3 regions of the Rossellomorea sp. LJF3 genome follow, and region 1 is predicted to be linked to each of the others. Evidence: riboswitches for the same ligand, from Rfam matches in the RefSeq annotation. Region 1 holds a riboswitch; each other region holds the start of a gene.
What was found. A riboswitch is a leader RNA that binds a small molecule or an ion and turns the genes downstream of it on or off. The one in region 1 is predicted to bind cyclic di-GMP.
Positions count from the first base shown of each region.

Region 2: linked by a shared signal. The riboswitch ahead of V8G47_RS09205 (hypothetical protein) and the one ahead of V8G47_RS18915 (anti-repressor SinI family protein) in region 1 are both predicted to bind cyclic di-GMP.
Region 3: linked by a shared signal. The riboswitch ahead of V8G47_RS08855 (HAMP domain-containing sensor histidine kinase) and the one ahead of V8G47_RS18915 (anti-repressor SinI family protein) in region 1 are both predicted to bind cyclic di-GMP.

Region 1 covers NZ_JBANLY010000029.1:1,350-7,708, reverse strand. The annotation lists gene V8G47_RS18955 (rod shape-determining protein) at 1-272, shown strand, start outside; gene V8G47_RS18950 (flagellar hook-basal body protein) at 319-1,161, shown strand; gene V8G47_RS18945 (flagellar hook-basal body protein) at 1,218-2,057, shown strand; gene V8G47_RS18940 (DNA-directed RNA polymerase subunit beta) at 2,073-2,348, shown strand; gene fabZ (3-hydroxyacyl-ACP dehydratase FabZ) at 2,652-3,086, shown strand; gene V8G47_RS18930 (hypothetical protein) at 3,251-3,550, shown strand; gene V8G47_RS18925 (class D sortase) at 3,585-4,175, opposite strand; gene V8G47_RS18920 (helix-turn-helix domain-containing protein) at 4,147-4,485, opposite strand; cyclic di-GMP riboswitch class I at 5,108-5,230, shown strand; gene V8G47_RS18915 (anti-repressor SinI family protein) at 5,262-5,399, shown strand; gene V8G47_RS18910 (helix-turn-helix domain-containing protein) at 5,434-5,754, opposite strand; gene V8G47_RS18905 (YwpF-like family protein) at 5,864-6,304, opposite strand.
Region 2 covers NZ_JBANLY010000007.1:98,233-104,591, reverse strand. The annotation lists gene V8G47_RS09225 (trans-sulfuration enzyme family protein) at 1-639, opposite strand, end outside; gene V8G47_RS09220 (DUF302 domain-containing protein) at 765-1,145, opposite strand; gene V8G47_RS09215 (redoxin domain-containing protein) at 1,229-1,810, opposite strand; gene V8G47_RS09210 (hypothetical protein) at 1,807-2,415, opposite strand; gene V8G47_RS09205 (hypothetical protein) at 2,669-2,905, opposite strand; cyclic di-GMP riboswitch class I at 3,035-3,122, opposite strand; gene V8G47_RS09200 (murein hydrolase activator EnvC family protein) at 3,277-4,632, opposite strand; gene ftsX (permease-like cell division protein FtsX) at 4,672-5,556, opposite strand; gene ftsE (cell division ATP-binding protein FtsE) at 5,546-6,232, opposite strand.
Region 3 covers NZ_JBANLY010000007.1:19,340-25,698, reverse strand. The annotation lists gene V8G47_RS08860 (UDP-glucose dehydrogenase family protein) at 1-1,306, shown strand, start outside; gene V8G47_RS08855 (HAMP domain-containing sensor histidine kinase) at 1,317-2,438, opposite strand; cyclic di-GMP riboswitch class I at 2,653-2,738, opposite strand; gene V8G47_RS08850 (type II secretion system F family protein) at 3,059-3,982, opposite strand; gene V8G47_RS08845 (type II secretion system F family protein) at 3,986-4,948, opposite strand; gene V8G47_RS08840 (CpaF family protein) at 4,950-6,287, opposite strand; gene V8G47_RS08835 (AAA family ATPase) at 6,289-6,359, opposite strand, start outside.

The DNA of each region.
Region 1 (6,359 bases):
TTGAAGGGGCTCTTCGTGAGTCTGTGGCGGTCATCGTACAGGCTGCGAAAAATGTCCTTGAGAAGACGCCGCCTGAATTGTCAGCTGACATCATTGACCGCGGGGTTATTTTAACCGGAGGGGGAGCCCTTCTTCACGGAATGGATACTCTTCTTGCAGAAGAATTGAAGGTACCGGTATTGATCGCGGAGAACCCGATGGATTGCGTAGCTATCGGAACGGGATTGATGCTTGAGAACATCGATAAGATTTCAAGAAGAAGAATCGGGTAAAACACTGCGCCATCGATCCGATATAACGGTTAAGAGGTGAAAGTAGATGTTTCGAGGATTTTATACAGTAGCATCCGGCATGCTTTCTCAGCAGCGGAAGACCGAGATGCTGACAAACAATATGTCGAATGCCAACACACCGGGCTATAAAGCGGACCAGGCTTCAATGCGGGCGTTTCCTGAGATGCTGATGGACCGGATAGATTCCACATCGATCCCGACTGAAAAAAAGCTGTCGATTCCTTTTAATCAACGAGTGGGGACACTCAATACAGGTGTGTATATGCAGGAAACGATTCCTTCCTTTGTGCAGGGTGACCTTCAGGAAACGGGTCGCGGCTTGGATGTGGCGCTTCTGGATGGTTCCATGCCTGTCGACGAAGAAACAGGGATCCGTGGATCGGTGTTCCTGACGGTGGAAGGACCGGACGGCTCACCACGCTATACGCGAAACGGAAATCTGACAGTGAACGGAAACGGCTTTCTTACGACGAACAGCGGTTTTTATATGCTGGATGAAAATGGTGACCGGATTCAACTGGAAAGCGATCAATTCACGGTTGGTGAAAACGGTCAGATTGTGGTGGATGGGAATGCCGTCGCTAAACTGGGAGTGGGATACTCGGATAACCCGAACCTGCTGGTCAAGCAGGGAGATGGGCTGTTTGCCACAGAAGGCAACGCAACTCTCCCTGATGCCTATGAAGAGACCAATGTTTCGTTTGCCACCAAGCAGGGCTATCTGGAGCGCTCCAATGTCGATGCCTCCCGTACGATGACCGACATGATGTCTGCGTACCGGGCATTTGAAGCCAATCAGAAAGTGCTTCAGGCGTATGACCGGAGTATGGAAAAGGCAGCCAACGAAATCGGCCGGGTCAACGGATAGCAAGTATTGTAAATGAATTTCGTCACTGAATACCTTATAATAGGGGAGAACGTGTCATGAATCGGACGATGATTACAGCAACCAACACATTAGGCCAATTGCAGAAACAAATGGATATGATTGGACACAATCTTTCGAACGCAGATACAAACGGGTACAAGCGCCGGGATGCAACGTTCTCCGAGATGCTTGTGCGGCAGGTGAAAAATCAGAGCGTAGACAAGTTTGAAACAGGCAGGCTCACCCCTCTTGGAGTCCGGGAAGGGAACGGTGCCAAGCTTTCACAGGCACAGCTGATCTTGAATCAAGGGTCGTTGAAAGCTACAGGCCGTTCTTTGGATTTTGCTTTGACCAGCGACCGTCAGTTCTTCAAGGTGCTGGCGGCTGATGAGTACTCGAGTGCCGTGCGCTATACGAGGGACGGAGCATTCTCTGCGAGTCCTGTCGGGAACGGGGAAATGATGCTCGTGAACGGAAGCGGGTTGCCGGTTCTGGATGAGAATGATAATTATATTACATTTTCAGAGGATGCCTCTTCCTTTCAGCTAGGCGATAACGGGGTTCTGACCGTTACAGGTGCCGGCGGGGAAGAACGCTTTAACCTGGGCGTTGTAACCGTAGAGAAATCACAATTTCTTCAGCAGTATGGCGGAAACCTGTTAGGTCTGGCAGACAACCTCGATCAACTGGGTGTAACGGAAGATGAAGTCGTGACCAACGTCACGGGTGGAGCACGAACGGATATTTCCATGGTTCAGAATTCATTAGAAGGTTCGAACGTGGATATCAGCAAAGAAATGACGGACATGCTGAGTGTCCAACGATCATATCAATTCCAGGCGCGATCGATCTCACTTGCAGATCAAATGATGGGCCTTGTAAATGGGATACGCTAAAAGGAGTTAAATGCTATGAGTGAAAAAGAGCTACTGCAAGAAAAAGTGACAAGAGAATCAGTGAAAACAGAAAAAATGGCAAAGCAAAAGGACGAAACCAAGCCATCACGCTGGGTGCGTGTTCGCATGCTTCCCATCTGGCTCAGAATCCTTCTGTTCATCCTTCTTCTTGCAGGAAGCCTTGCACTTGGTGCCGTCATCGGCTTCGCAGGCATCGGCAACGGCAACGCCGCCGACGTCTTCAAAGCAGAAACCTGGCAGCATATTATTGATATAGTAGTGGAGAAATAATTTTGAGGGACGGACCTCGAAATCGTTAGCTTTTACGACAGTGAACCCTGATATAACAGGGTTTCGTTGCGGATGGAGCTTGTGATTTGAGGTCCGTCCCTCTTTTTTGATGGGGATATAGTTGTGAGCGGGGAGGGACGGACCTCGAATTTGCATCCTTTTTAGATGAAAAACGTTGATATAAAAGGATTCCCTTGAGAAATCGAGCCGATTTTCGAGGTCCGTCCCTCCCATCCTGTTGCTATTCCAACCCTGGTTTCTGTACAATAAGGTGTACATACATATTGGTAGGAGGAGTTATTCATGCTTGATATTAATGAGATTAAAGAGATTATTCCCCATCGTTATCCGTTTTTGCTGGTGGATCGGATTTTAGAGGTGGAAGAAGGCAAGAAGGCAATCGGGATCAAGAATGTGACGGCGAATGAGGAGTTTTTCAATGGTCACTTTCCTGATTACCCTGTAATGCCAGGTGTGTTGATCGTTGAGGCACTGGCTCAGGTCGGGGCTGTGGCGATGCTGAAGGTGGAGGATAACCGCGGACGTCTTGCGTTCTTCACAGGTATCGACAAATGCCGTTTCAAGCGTCAGGTGAAGCCTGGGGATCAGCTCCGGCTTGAAGTGGAGATGATTCGCTTTAAAGGACCGATCGGTAAAGGAAAAGGTGTGGCAACCGTTGATGGTGAAGTTGCCTGTGAGTTAGAGATGATGTTCGCTCTTGGTGATAAACAAGAGTGATCCCATATGGAAAACCGGGTTTGGTGTGATTGATTTCACGTCAAACCCGGTTTTTTTAACTCGAAAAAATGATTTATATGCAAGTTAATTCTTTTTCCGGGAAAGCTAACAAAAGACCAACGTAACGGTCTTACATTAACCAACATCGAAAGGAGCCATGCATCATGAGCAAAAAGTTACTATCGGTCCTTGGTGGATCTGCACTTGCCGCTTTCCTTCTTGTAGGATGTAACGCCAACCAGGAGCCTCCTCCGGAAGACGAAGCGCCAGTGGAAGAAAACGACAACATGGATGAGAATAACGACATGAACGACAACGGGGATATGAATGAAGAGAACTACCCTGAGTCAGAAGACAAGAACAAGCAAGGCGATAAAGATGCAGCGAAGGATAACAACACACCTGAAGAAGATGCTGTAGAAGATGATATTGATATGAAGGATAAGGATAATAAGGACGAGTAATGAAGAGCGCAGAGGCTATTTTAGCTTCTGCGCTTTACTCTATTCTTCGGGCATTAATGATGTAACGTTCTGTGGTGCTTGAAAGATATTCAAATGGATAACAGGTGGAAAGGGTTAAAACTTCTTGAGGAGCAGTAGACTTTAGCACAGAGAGGTCTGTTTCTTTCACGATAAGTGTTTCGTAAATCTCATATGTGTGTGTACCAGCCTTCATTTTTATTGTTAACTTGTCTCCGTTTTGAAGTGTCCCCATTTTTTTGAATACTGTATCACGGTGACCGGCAAGGAAGATCCGGTCTTGTTGATTGGGGAGTTTGGTTGTTGAGTAATGTCCTACCCCACGCTCTAATTCAGATTCGTCCGTCCCTTCAATAATTGGCATTTCCTTATTTAACTTGGATATTTGTAAAATACCGATAATGTCTCCTGGATTAAATGAATACTGGGAAGCTGGAGAATGAAGTTGATTCTTTTCTTCTAATTCAGAAATGACCGTCTGTGCTTTTGATAATGCTTTTTCTTCGTTCATATTAATAGTAATCAAAAGATAAGAAGAATAAATTAGTAAAGCACTTCCACTTACCAGTAGGCTAATACTAATTATCTTTAAAACGAGTCCTTTCAATATTGTTCACCCTTTTAAATTGAGTAAATTGAATGAATTCCAAAAATTCCTGTTTGGTCAGACCTTCCTCAATAGCCATTTTCACTAATTGTAACCAGTCATCATCTATACCAGTCCTATAGCAAAGTAAGTGATTTGATGATATGCCAAGTGCATCAGAAATTTTTTCGAGTACCTGTATACTTGGGTTTTTTTGTATCCCTCTTTCTATCGAACTTAGGTATGATTTGGAAATTCCTGATTTAGTTGAAAGTTCAATAATAGTTAACCCTCTTTTCTCCCGCAAAATTTTTATTTTATCACCTACCAATTATCTCAGTCCTTTGTTTGTTTTAATTTCATTATATAGAACAATTGGTTTTTTATAAATAACGAAATACTAAGATATTTAAAGAAATTTCCATTAAATAAGCTTGAACAATATATTTTAAAGAAATTTAAAGGTTTTAAAGGACTTTAGACTTTGGAAATAGAAATATATACTAATCAAAATGTTCTATAAAAAGAACAAATAGTAAATTTTTAACAAAAGGGAGATAAGTGAAATGTACAAAAAAATTTGCAACCGCTGTACGAGACCATCGTTTAGTAGTTCTGAGAATGGTGAATGGCTATGCCCATCTTGCGGAAATAATTTGACTGAATCCCAATTTTATAAAGCGACATTATTTCAAAATATAACTCAAAGTGAAACATCCATTAAAAAGTTAGAAAAATACAAAAATTAAAATAACTAACATCTTAAAATTCGACATTTTTTTCTAATTAACAGATAGATTCAAAAAAACCGGGATTTAATTTTGAAAAAAATGTAAAATAATAGGTATATTTGTAGTATTTAAGGGTAAAGTATTATTGTCAGAAAAGACAAAAAACAACAAGATGTTAAAAATAAATAATTTATAATGGAATTAGTTATATAAAACATAAATGTCAGATAAAGGCAAACCTATTGAAAAATGGGGACGCAAAGTCTCGGGTCTAAGGTAAAAGTTAACGTTTCACAAGAGATTGCTCTGGAGCTAACTTATTACTATGACGGCTGGATTGCCTGGAATACATATTGTATTTTGGGAGGAGAAATTTATGTCAAATCGTGAACTTGATCCAGAATGGATGGAACTCATTAAACAAGCTTTAAATGCGGGGATTTCTAAAAAGGAAATCAGGGAATTTCTCCACCAACAAAATGAAGAGATGAAGGCTAAGTACGAAGTGATTTAATATAAATAAAGTCTTGCGAATCAATCGCAAGACTTTATTTATTGTCTAATTTCCACTTATTAAATTCGATAAATTCACGGAACTGTTCTTTAGTAATTCCCGAATCCATTGCTTCTTCAGCAATCTTGAGCCATTCATGGTCAATATTTTGGTCATCCGGTTGGTCATAAAGTAAAGCATCCAAAGGAATTCCGAGAGCACTTGAAACCTTTTCAAGGAATTGAATGGATGGATTTTGTTGAAGGTTACGCTCGATAGAACTTAAATATGATTTGGCAATCCCTGCTTTTTCAGCCAATTCTGTCATGGACATTCTTTTTTCTTTTCGATATTTTTTTACTCTTTCTCCAATCATTGAGCACACCTGCCTAAGAACTTCATGTAATAATGTATAATCGCTGATAAATTAATTATAGCAAACAGCTAATTCATGCTCTATATAAAGTTTACATAATTTCGTATAATTAAACGCTCGGCTTTGCCGTTGCCGGAATCCTTGGCTTAGATACCATCTTCTCACGGAACTCCCGAACGAGCTCATCCCCGGAATAGCCTTTCTGCACCAGGTCATCAAGCAGGATCTCCGCATATTCATTCCGTTGTTTCTTCAATTTCCCTTCAAACATGATGCTGATATGTTCATCCATTTCCTTGATGCAACGGATGGAAGTCATGAAGGCAGCGGGATCATTGGCTGCATGGGAAATCACGACCTGGATTTCCAAATCGTTTTTACTTTGCTGGGCCTTTTGAAAAAATTCGATGTATTCATTCGACATATATGTTTCGACAAGCCATGTTTTCTGACCGTCTTCTTTATTGATGATCAGACCGTCCACAAGCTCAAAGTCATGCAGTTCCTCGTCCTCCAATACTTGAAGGGAAATCACTTTAAAGGTTTTCATGAACGAACATCTCCCATTTAAAGGTTTTATCAAATTATATCACAGGCCGAATTGT
Region 2 (6,359 bases), on a different contig from region 1:
TGCTGTGATATCGCTATGCCCGCCGATATACTTCGTAGCGCTGTGAGCGACCAAATCGACCCCTTCGAGGAAGGGCTGACGCAGAAATGGAGTGGCGAATGTATTGTCGATCATCGTTTTCAGATTGTACTTTTCGGCAAGAGCTACCATTCTAGCAATATCCTCTACTCGCATAAATGGATTGGTCACCGTCTCACTGTAGAGAAGTTTCGTCTCGGGAGTGAGGGCTTCCTCGATTTCTTCCTCACTCGTAAAATCAACGAATGATGTGGAAATGCCGAATGATTTCAGCTCTTCTTTCAGCATGTGGAAAGTGCCTCCGTATAAATCCTCCGCTGCGATAATATGGTCTCCCGCCTGGACAACGGAAAGGATTCCGACGAGGATCGCCGACAAGCCGGAAGACGTGGCGACACCCGCAGGCGCTCCTTCAAGATCTGCTACCATCTTCCCAAGCTCATCCGTGTTGGGATTGCCCGTTCTTGAATAGAGATAAGGGGATTTCCCCTCATAGAAACCCTCAAGCTCCTCCAGAGACGCAAAAGAAAAAGCAGACGTCTGGTAGATCGGTGTTGTCTTACTGCGGATTTCCTCTGTTCCTTTCAACTGACTATGTACGACCTTGGTGGTGAATTTCATTTCCCTGTCATCCTTCCTGAATCTATGTATTTTTAAAAGTGTATCATATTCAGAAGATTGTGAGGAGTATGAGGTTCTGGATAAAGAAAAAGAACCCGTCGCATTAGTGCAACAGGTTCTAATCGTCAGACGTTTTCTAAACACCCGATCAGGCGTTTTTCTATATCCGACGCCAACCGCTTCAATTCATCGTTATCCACCATTTCAATCAGCTTGCTCGGCTTTGCCATACCGATCTTCGTCGTTCCCTCTTCGGTATATACCGTCACTTTACAAGGCAGGAAATAACTGACGAGCATGCTTTCTTCCAGTACCTTTTTCGCTTCGTGGGGGTTACATACTTCCAGGACAACGACTTCTTCGTTAAAATCCAGCCCTTTATCCTGAAGCTTGGCGGCCAGGTCAAGATTCCACAGAACCCCGAAGCTTTCTTCTTTCAAGGCTGCCTCTACTGCGGATACCGCATCCTTCACAGTCATTGAAACGTCTTTTGTGTAGTGGAACATATGGATCCTCCTTTTTGAATCATGTTTAATTATACCTCACAGCGTATGTATTGAAACGTACTGTCAGAGGTCCGTCCCTCCCATTATTCCATCCCTCTGACCATTTTACCCATCATTTCTTCGTTCATGGGGCCGACGATTTTGTGCTGGATGAGGCCGTTTGTGTCGATCATGTAAGTGGTTGGGATCGTGAATGCCCGGTATTCGTCACCGATATCTCCTTTTTCATCCATGAGAATAGGGAAGGTGAGTTCGTAGCCGTCGACAAATTGCTGGACTGCCTTCTCCCCATCATCCTGTGAGGTCAAGTTGACGGCAAGGATTTCGACATTTTCTTTTTTCGCGTTTTTTTCATAATACTGTTCCATATGGGGCATTTCCGCTTTACACGGCGGGCACCAGGTGGCCCAGAAATTCAGGATCACTTTCTTACCCTTATAGTCGGAGAGCTTGACTTCTTCACCATCTAAAGTGGTCAAGGCAAAGTCCGGTGCACGATCCCCTTTAGTGAGTCCCAGCTTGGCATCAGACAGATCCATGGACTCTTTGGCCAACTGTTCAGCCTCTTCCCTTGCCTTTTTTTCCTGTTGATCCTGAAACAAATTCACCAGGAATATCCCGATCAGCAGGGCAACGATCGCCAGAGCAAAATTTCGTTTATTCAATGTTCGTTTTCCACCTTCCGTTGAAAAAAGATAAGGTAAACCATCACGGTGAGATACGTCCAGGTGACAGTGTTAAACACAAAGCCTCCATGAATGGATTGGTATAGCAATTGAAGAAAGGTGAACACAGTCACTAACTGTACGGCCCAGATATCGCGGTCATTTTCCTTTTTCAATAAAAATAAGATAAGTGTACCATTGATGATAAATTGGAATACCCCTGCAAGAACATCAAATTGGAGCAAATGAACGACAAGTTCAAAGAAAACGACCGTGCACATCCAGGCAATGACCAGGTGAGACGTCCTATCCGCCCTTTTAACGAATATGTATAAAAGCACTGTCAGCAAGCCTAACCAATACCCCCACCTGCCACCATTGAAATAAAGGATCGTAATGGGATGTTCGATGACATTTTGAAAATCAACGACAATGACACTCAGCTTCCAGATGATCAAAAAGTAAAAAATACCATTTGAATACCAGTCGCTAGCCTTCCGATTCCAGAAGTAGAGGAAAAGAAATGTCAAAATGAACGAGGCGATGATCGCTCCCCAGGTAGATGGGAAAGTAAAGGAGCCTATGGTGTACCATCTTTCATCCATTCGATTCTACACCTTTCATAGCGGTTTCTTCCAACTGGATCATTCCGATTCCTCTGTCCGAACATACCCTGTTATGTATTAAGTATCTTTAAATTCCACTCATTAATCAAGTGATTTACTCATAGTGTATCCCTTAGTGTAATGATTACAGACAGCGAGAGTGCTCTTGTTCCGGCAAAAAAGGATCCCTCTCTGAAGGATCCTTTCATATACGACATGAAAAATATGTTCCCCCTGGGAAGGGATCTAAATCTTAAGCTGCTCTCAACCCTTCCAGGATGAGCATGAAGTATTTGACGGTATCTCCACCGCGTTCATTGATGATGTCAATGTCTACTAATATCCTCTCGACTTCTTCAGCACCTATCCGGTCTATCAACATATCACTAATATCTTCTGCAGTATAATCTTTTACATATGTAAATCTTAACGCTGTGCGGTTTCTTCGGCAAAAGCTTCGCAGCTGCCTTTTTATATCACTTAATTCCAACTTCATCACCCTTATAGCAGATTCAAATCACACTGAAACGAACATACAATCAAAAAATGCCCACCAAAAAGGCAGGCTTAAATGAGTACTAGATTTACGTTCGAATTAGTATTCATTGTATCCATTGTTTTCGGTAACCCGGCGATCATTATTTTAAAAAAATAGAAGACCCGTGGTTTTGCGTCCTAATTTTTCAATTAGTTTGCCTTTTTCGAAAATTTACATGAGTATAATAGTCATTATACTAGAAAAAAGAAGTGATGAAAACACTATTCCGTAATATTCATCCGATTTAAGAAGAATACAAGAATCGTTCATCTACAATAGTAATTAATAAAGTCCCCGCCTTAATCGAAGCGGGGACTAGTTTATTAAAAGTTAATATATTGACGTGGGTTTACAGCATTAGCATGCGATGCACTCCATGAACCTCTGTATAGTTCAAAGTGTAAATGCTGTCCGAATGAGTATCCTGTGTTACCCATGTAACCGATTTGGTCACCTTTATTTACTGCTTGTCCAGTGCTCACTAGTGAAGAAGACATATGAGCATACACAGTGGTATACATTTGACCGTTGATAGAGTGCGTGATGTACACTACGTTACCATAGCTTGAGCTATAGTGACTCTTAATGACATAACCATCTGCTGCTGCAGAGATTGGAACACTTCCTCGTGCCGCAATGTCTGTACCATAGTGGAAACGGCTCTCACCGTTTAACGTATCCCAGCCGAAGTTTGTTGTGATCGTTCCGGATGCTGGCGCCGTCCATGCTCCTGCACTTACAGGTGCACTTGGGGCTGCTGCCGGAGCTGCTGCTGCAGATGCAGATCCACCGCTGCTGCTTGATGTCGCCTGTTTTTGTGCTGCTGCACGCTTCGCTGCTTCTGCTTCCGCCTGGCGCTTCCGTTCGATTTCCCGCTGGCGGGCTAATTCCGCAAGACGTGCTTGTTCAGCCTGGATTTCACCTTCAAGCTGATGCTCCATTTTTGAAAGTTCATCTGATTCTTTCTCAAGATCGGCTTTTTCTACTTTTAATGATGCCTGTTGAGCTTCAAGCTGTTTGAATAGTTCAGCTTTTTTAGCCTTTTGACTATTAAGGTCTTGTTTTAAAGATTCAAGATTTGCTTTGGAAGACTCAAGATCCGCAAGCTCTTTTTCTACTTCCGCTTGCTTCTTCTCTAATTCCTCTTGATCACGTTTTTGTTCGTCCATGATCTTTTTGTCTGCACTTACAATTGTATTCACTGCTGTAACACGGTTGACGAAGTCACCGAAGCTCTCCGCTCCAAGAATTACATCAAAATAATTGGCAGAGCCGCCTTTTTCCTGAATGGCGCGAGCACGTTCCTTCAAAAGTTCATTACGCTCTTCAATCTTTTTCTTTAACTCTTCAATATCCGCTTTAAGCTTATTGATTTTTGCCGTTGTTTCATCAATCTCTTTTGTTTTTTCTACAATCTTCGTTTCTGTATCTTTTAATTTCGTACTGATTTCAGCAATCTGTGATTCGATATCTTTTTGTTTACTGATGGTTTGATCAATTTGAGATTCTTTCTCATTGATCTTACCGTGGACCTCTTCTTTTTTAGATGAAACATCGTCCTGCTGTTTCTTTAAGTCCTCCACGGAGGAGTTAGCGCTAGCAGTGGTTGCTAACGTTGGTAGACTTCCGATTGTTAATGCTGCTGCAATAGATAATGAAATGAAATACTTCTTGTTCAAGCGGCATGCTCCTTTCAGCTTCTATCAACCTATCAAATTTTACACTTTTAAGAACTTACGAACAGACATAAAGCTTCCCCAAGCTCCGATCAGGCAACCCATTAATAGAATCAATCCGTTTACTTGATAGATAAAGGGGGTAAAATCTAATATCTGAATAAAATTGTTTTGTAGTTTTGGTTTAATAAATCCATAGGCATAGTAATAACCAGTTGTTACAAGAGCGATCGGGATAATAGAACCTAAAATTCCAAGCCATAAACCTTCTAATATGAACGGCCAGCGTACAAACCAGTTGGTTGCACCCACGAGTTTCATTATCTCGATTTCCCTTCTTCTGGCGACAATGGTAATTTTGATTGTATTTGAAATGAGGAACATCGCCGTGAACAACAGACCGATGATCAACACAAGTCCAACATTCCGACTCATTTCCAGTACATTGAATAATTTTTCAATCTTTGCTTCACCGTAAAGGGCTTCATTGACCCCATCAAATTTGCTGATTTGGCCAGCGATTTTCCCGGTGTCCCTTGGATTGTCTGCTTTTACAATAAACACATCATATAATGGGTTATCTTGTTCAAATAACCTGAAATCGTCTCCCAGATCCTTTACGAGGTTCTGAAGTTCTTCTTCTTTGGAAGAATACTCAACTGATTCCACACCGCTTATATTTTGTATCTTCTTTTCTATTTGATCAGTTTGGGATTTTTCAGTACCAATTTCGAGTAAGACCCGTACTTCGACGTCTTTTTCAATATCGGTTGCTACCTTGTTCATGTTTAGCATTAAGACGATGAATACACCAACAAGTAGTAAAGTCACGGTAACGGCACTCACTGATGCGAATGTCATCCAGCCGTTACGGCCAATGCTTTTGAAGCTTTCTCTAAAGTGACGGCCATACGTTCTAGCTTTCATAACCGTAATCACCTCGCTGTTCGTCCCGGACAATACGGCCATTTTCAATGGCGATTACCCGATGCTTGATCGTATTCACGATTTCCCGGTTATGCGTAGCCATGATCACCGTGGTTCCACGGTTACTGATTTCTTCAAATATGTTCATGATATCCCATGATGTTTCGGGATCAAGGTTTCCTGTAGGTTCATCCGCAATCACAAGCTTCGGAGTGTTCACAATGGATCGAGCAATCGATACACGCTGTTGTTCCCCACCGGAAAGCTCATTCGGCAGCATTCTTGCTTTATGTTTTAACCCTACCAGGTCCAGTACTTCCATGACTCTTTTCTTGATCTGCTTTGGATGTTCTTCTATCACTTCAAGTGCGAAGGCAATGTTTTCATAGATTGTCAGCGATGGTAGCAGCTTGAAATCCTGAAAAACAACCCCAACGTTTCTTCTTAAGTATGGAACTCTACTATTTTTCAGTTTTGCGAGATTGATACCATTTACAACGATATCTCCTTTGGAAGGACGTTCTTCGCGATACATCATTTTAATAAAAGTAGACTTCCCGGCACCACTAGGCCCCACAACATAAACAAACTCGCCTTGCTTAATGTGGACGTTAAAGCCATTAGCAGCCATGACACCATTGTTGTACTGCTTGTAAACGTCTTTCATTTCTATCATTTTAAAATCACCTAATTTGTATTATGTAGTTACCCTCTTGGCTGTTATCGACATATGTACACGGCACGTAACCAAAGTCGTCTTTATCACCTTTAGACAAAAATTGGTGAAAAACCTCGAATTACGC
Region 3 (6,359 bases), on a different contig from region 1:
TCTTGTCACAGGGGCTTGCCTGGCGGAGATTGGTCACCACGTTATTTGTCTGGACTCGAACGGGGAAAAAGTGGAGGCGTTAAAGAAGGGTGAATCCCCTATCTATGAGCCTGGATTGAAAGAATTACTGCAAACGAACATCCAATCCGGCCACTTGTCCTTTACCACAGACTATCACGCTGCCTGCAGGAAACCCGAAGTCATCATCATTGCCGTGGGAACCCCTTCCCGTCCGGATGGTTCTGCCGACCTGTCTTACCTTCAGGATGTCGCGGAAAACATCGGCTCCCATGCCCGGGAAACCGGCACGGTTGTGGTGACAAAGAGCACCGTTCCTGTGGGAACCAATCGCAAGGTGAAATCCTGGTTGGACTCTCATTCTTCCTCAGCCGTCACGTTCAGAATTGCTTCAAATCCTGAATTCCTGAGAGAGGGTTCCGCCATTCATGATACGTTCAACGGTGACCGGATCGTCATCGGTACGGATGATGAAGAGACGGCCAAAAGATTAGAACATATGCTCGCACCGTTTGGGGTACCGGTTTTACACACCTCGATCGAAAGCGCTGAAATGATCAAATATTCCTCTAACGCCTTTTTAGCAACCAAGATCAGCTTCATCAATGAGATCGCCAATTTATGTGAAAAGCTAGGAGCGAACGTAGAGGATGTGGCGAAAGGAATGGGCATGGATCAGCGCATCGGCTCTTCGTTTCTACAGGCCGGCATAGGCTACGGGGGCTCATGCTTTCCGAAAGACACGAATGCCCTCGTTCAAATGGCAGGGGAAATGGAGCACGAGTTCGAATTATTGGAATCCGTCATCCACGTAAATGCCAAACAACAAGTGAAATTGGTTCAAATGGCTAAAGAATGCATCCATGATCTAAAGGGGAAGCGGGCAGGGATATTAGGCCTTTCTTTCAAACCAAACACAGATGATATCAGAGAAGCCGCTTCCTTGGAAATGATCAAACAGTTACTGGATGAAGGGGTCACAGTAACGGTATATGACCCGGTGGCCATGGAAAAAGCTAAGTCTGCCCTTGGGTCCACCGTGAGGTTCGCAGTCGATTGCTTCGATGCCATCGAGGATCAGGACATGTTGTTCATTGCGACCGAATGGGAAGAGTTTAAAGTGTTACGGTTGAAAACCATCGCCAGGCTCATGAAAACCCCCTTCCTCTTTGATGGTCGTAATTGTTTTTCCCTGGAAGAAGCGAAGGATGCCGGAATTCATTATTATTCCATCGGCAGACCTGCTGTCACTCCTATCACTATGAAAAAACCTCATTCCTGTGAATGAGGTTTTTTCATTACAATATGACATTTGATTCAACAGGAATACCGATCGTAAAGGTCGTCCACTCATCATTCGACCGGCAGAAGATATCCCCGCCATGTTTTTCAATCAGCTTTTTACAAATATAAAGGCCGATCCCCGTCCCGAGGTCCTTCGTCGTGTAAAAAGGCTCAAAGATCGCTTCGATGGTTTCTTCTTTGATCTGGGGACCATTGTTGGAAATCATGAGATTCGTCCTGCCCTCTTTCACATCACAGGAGACATTGATCTGCCTGTGCCCGTCCACTTCTTGAAGGGCATCGATGGAGTTCATGATGAGGTTGAGAAATACCTGTCTTAACTCATCACGATTTCCGAGCACCCTGATATCAGGCTCACATTCGAAGTGAATCGATACATCCCCGTCCAGAAGACTCGGATACAGGAACTCGATGGTCTCTTCCAGATGATCGGTCAGGAGGATTTCTTCCCTTGTACTATCGATCAAGTCTTTTCTCGATACGTGGAGGAATTGAGAGATGCGGTAATTCAATTGTTCGAGCTCATGCTGCATGATATCCAGGTAGGGGAGATCAGGGTAGCCGTTCTGCAGGAGCTTGGTGAAGCCGATGATGGACGTCAGGGGGTTCCGGAATTCATGAACGAAGCTTGAACTCATCTGACCCAGGATCGTCAATCGTTCCTTATGGGTCTGATCGATATACAGTTCCTTCTCCTGGAGCTGCTGCTCTTTGATTTCCGTATATTTTCTGACGGCAAGATAGGAAAAGCGGTCAAATAGCGAATTGATATCTTCAATCAATGGCTGCAATTCCCGCAGTTCGATCCCGGAATTACTTACCCATTTGATGATGATGCTCTTACCTATATTCACGTTATATACAAATTCGCTGATATTCACGTTGGCATTGACACGTTCAAGGGCTGTCTTGTTGGCAAGTGTGGTGATTTCTTCTTCCGTGAGGGGCATGAGGATTGCACGCTTCACTAATTGAAACATCTTCACACCGTTGTTCAGCACTTCTTCTTTATATAAATCATTATCTGAAATGACGATACTCTTGCGCCAATTATGTAGAAATTCGTCTGAATGATCTTCCAGGTATTGAATCAGCATGGTTGAAGCAGTAGTCATTGAGTGGCATTCCCTTCATTCCGGTTATGGTCGAAATATTTGTTGTTAATATCATAACAGAAAATCAAGGGCAGGATGATAGTCATTTGACAATTCAGGGAATTAAGAGGGTAACAATGAACCGGAAAAGAAAGAATATGCGTTAAATGGGGATTAATCAATGTGCTTGGAGCGCTTTAGGTAGTGGAAATATTCATCTAAGAATAACTGCGTACACGGTAACTGGCTGGCATCGTCTCTACGACGGAAGCCCCTGTAGCTTTGCGTCACCATTTTTCAATGGGTTTGCCTTTATCGTACGCTTTTTTAGAAGTATTTAAAATATTGGTTTTAGAAAATACGTTTCCTTGGTTTTTGGAAGACTTTCATAAAGATACTATTTTCTTCTGATCGGAAAATTTTAATTCCTACTATCTTTAATGGTGTCCATATCTCTTTCATATAATATCCCGGCATTGACTATACCCCCTTTTTAAAAATTCAAATCCTAGAAATAACAGAAATTACTTATATTTACATTATAAAAGAAAAATCAGAATAGTCTATCACTTAGAGGAAAATTCTTATCGACAAGTTTTTCAATGGAGGGACGAACCTCCACGGGAGGTCCGTCCCTCGAATTACATGAGTCCTTCTGTCAGGATTTTGACGATGAGAGGTCCCAGGGATACGATGAAGATGGAAGGGAAAATGAAGAATACCATGGGAAAGAGCATTTTGACAGGGGCTTTCATGGCCTGCTCCCTGGCGGATTCCCTCCTCTGTTCCCGGATTCGGATGGTCAGGTTTCGGATGACCTTGGACATTCCCACGCCTAGATAGTCGGCTTGGATCATGGTGGTCAACGTACTTTGCAGGGAATCGGAAGGGACCCTCATCCTCAGTTCATAGAACGCTTCCCTTCTTGATTTTCCTCGTTTCATGTCTTCGAGAACGAACATGAATTCCTCGGAGAGCGGTCCTTTCTTCTTTTGGCAAACCGTTAAGATAGCGGCATCCAATCCTAGCCCGGCCTCGATCAATAGGTTCACTGTATCGAAGAAATCAGGCATTTCCCTGTTAATCTCGGCAATTCTCCGCGTCCTTTTTTTACTTAAGTAGAATGTGCAGTATTGAAAGCCAAGAAAGAAAACGCCAAATGCCAGAAGCATCGTCATCATCACATTATCCGCAATTGGAGCAATGAGGAAGAAAACGGCCACTCCCCCTCCGATGCTTAGAAGCAGTTGAATCAGCCGGAATTCCATCGCTGTCAACCTGCCCGAGTATCCGGCATCGCGGATGAGATGATCGAGCTTCTTTTGTTTCGCTTTGCTCGTTTTTCTACTGATCAGCTGCAGTCCACGGTTCCATAGTGGAGAAAATGGACGCTGGGATCTCTTTTTCCTATTGGCCTTTTCATCAAAGTCCACCTGGTGAATATGGGTGAAATAGTGATTGATCCGGTGATCAACGGCAATCCTTTTGCGGTTAATGGTAAAGAGGACGGCTGCTGATAAGCATGTAAAGGAACAGATGGTCATTAATAGAAAGACAATACTCATGATCTACACCTCAATCCGAAGTATCTTCTGAATGGCGAACCAGCCAAGCAATACGAGGAAGCCTGCCAGTGCAAGCATGGCAATACCCATTGGCTCATGAATGAGTGGACCGAAATATTTGGGATCCACAACGTATAAATAAAAGCCCAGCCCGATCGGGAGCATGGTGATGACCAAGGAAGACAGCTTACCTTGAGAAGTCAACGTATTCAGCTCTCCCATGATCCGCACCCTCCCCCTGATGGTATCCTCCATCGTTTCCAGTAGTTCGGCTAAGTTCCCCCCGCTCCTCCTTTGAGCAATGATGGCTTCGAGGGCAACCTCCAATTCTTTATTAGGTAAGCTGAAAACCATATCCTCAAACACTTTTTCGAGTGGTACCCCAAGCCCAGCATCACGGACCGCCCGTTGGAATTCGGGACCGATGGGAGAAGGCATTTCCTTTCCGACAAGCTGCATCACCTGCATGAAGCTGAAGCCCGCCCTCATGGAATTCGCCATCATTCCCAGAGCATCAATTAACTGTAACGGCAATGCTTGTAGTCGTTTTTTCCTCCTCCTCGCCATGATCAGCTTTGGAAGGAGAAAGCCAACAACCAGACCCATCACCACAAGCACCCAATGCTGCTGCAGCAGGAAGAGCAACAAAGAGAGGGAGAGGGCGCTCATCAGCCGATACGCGAGAAATTGTTCCGGCGGCATGGAGCTGCCTGCCTGTAAGAGAAGGGCATTCGTTTTCTTACTGAACTGTACACCTTTGAATATCTTGGCAATCGCCATACTGATTCTCTCCAAAGTTGGATCCTTCTTCACCTCAGCCTTCTCGCTTTGCCGGGAGGAAGCGGTGCCAAAAAAGCGATCAATTCGCTTTTGCACCTGTCTCTTTTTCATCATCACTGAAATAACAATATAGAAGATACTGGTTGTCAGTATGAATACGCCTAAAATCCACACACCTTTTTCCACATTACCATTCCCCCTTGAACCAGGAAGAGGATACAGTTAAGCCATTCCCTTCAAGTTGGTCGATGAATGCTGGGCGAATCCCTGTCGATACAAATCTCCCCTGTACTTTTCCATCAGGGGACCATCCAGTTTCTTTGAAATGAAAAAGGTCTTGAAGGACAATGGTTTCTCCTTCCATCCCCTGCACTTCTGTAATATGGGTGATTTTTCTTGACCCATCCTTCAGACGGACCTGTTGGACGATGACATCGAGGGCATTGGCAATCTGCTCCCTGATTGCCCGCACCGGCAAATCAAACCCGGCCATCATGACCATGGTTTCCAGACGGGCAAGCATATCGCGGGGCGAATTGGCGTGCCCCGTACTCAAGCTTCCATCATGGCCCGTGTTCATCGCCTGAAGCATATCAAGTGCTTCTGTCCCCCTCACCTCTCCTACCACAATCCGGTCGGGGCGCATCCTCAACGCATTGCGGACGAGATCCCGGATCGTGATTTCCCCTCTCCCTTCAATATTGGTCGGTCTGGATTCAAGAGAGATAATATGGTCCTGTGAGAGCTGCAATTCTGCCGCATCTTCAATGGTCACGATTCTCTCATCCTGAGGAATGAACGAGGAAAGGACATTAAGGGAAGATGTTTTCCCTGAACCTGTCCCCCCACTGATAAAAATATTCAAGCGTCCCAATACACAGACCTTAAGAAAATCGGCCATCTCCTGATTCAATGTCCCAAATTGGATGAGATCTTCTATTGAAAAAGGCGTGTCGGAAAACTTCCTTATCGTCACGATCGGTCCTTTTAAAGATAGAGGCGGGATGATGGCATTGACACGTGAACCATTTGGAAGTCTGGCATCCACCATGGGAGAACTCTCGTCTACCCTGCGGCCGATGGGGGAAACAATTTTTTCGATGATTCTTTGAACGTGCTGATCGTCCCTGAAGGTGAAGGAGCTTCGAATTAGCTTTCCATGGCGCTCGTAGTAGATTTGATGGGGTCCGTTGACCATCACCTCTGAAACAGATGCGTCTTCCAGAAGGGGGGTGATCGGTCCGTAACCAAGAAGCTCATCTTCCACCGCTTCGATGAGCTGATTTTTTTCTTCAAAGGTCAAACGCCCCCCTTCTTCATTAATAAATTCTTCACTCCATTCTTTTATTTTGCTCTTTTCCTCTTCCTCACTCTGACCGGGATATTTCTTCAATTCTTCTATTATATAAGTATGAAGCCTGGAACCCATTTCCCAGAACTCCTTTGTTTTAGGGGTTACATTGGCTTCAACCTGATGCTTCCCTTTATGATTTTGATCTTGAGCAACTTTGCTGAAAACGGCCATCCTACACCCTTCCTTTCATAGGGACTAATTGTTTGACGCCTTTTTTCGTTTTTGGTGGGATCTCTTGTTTTA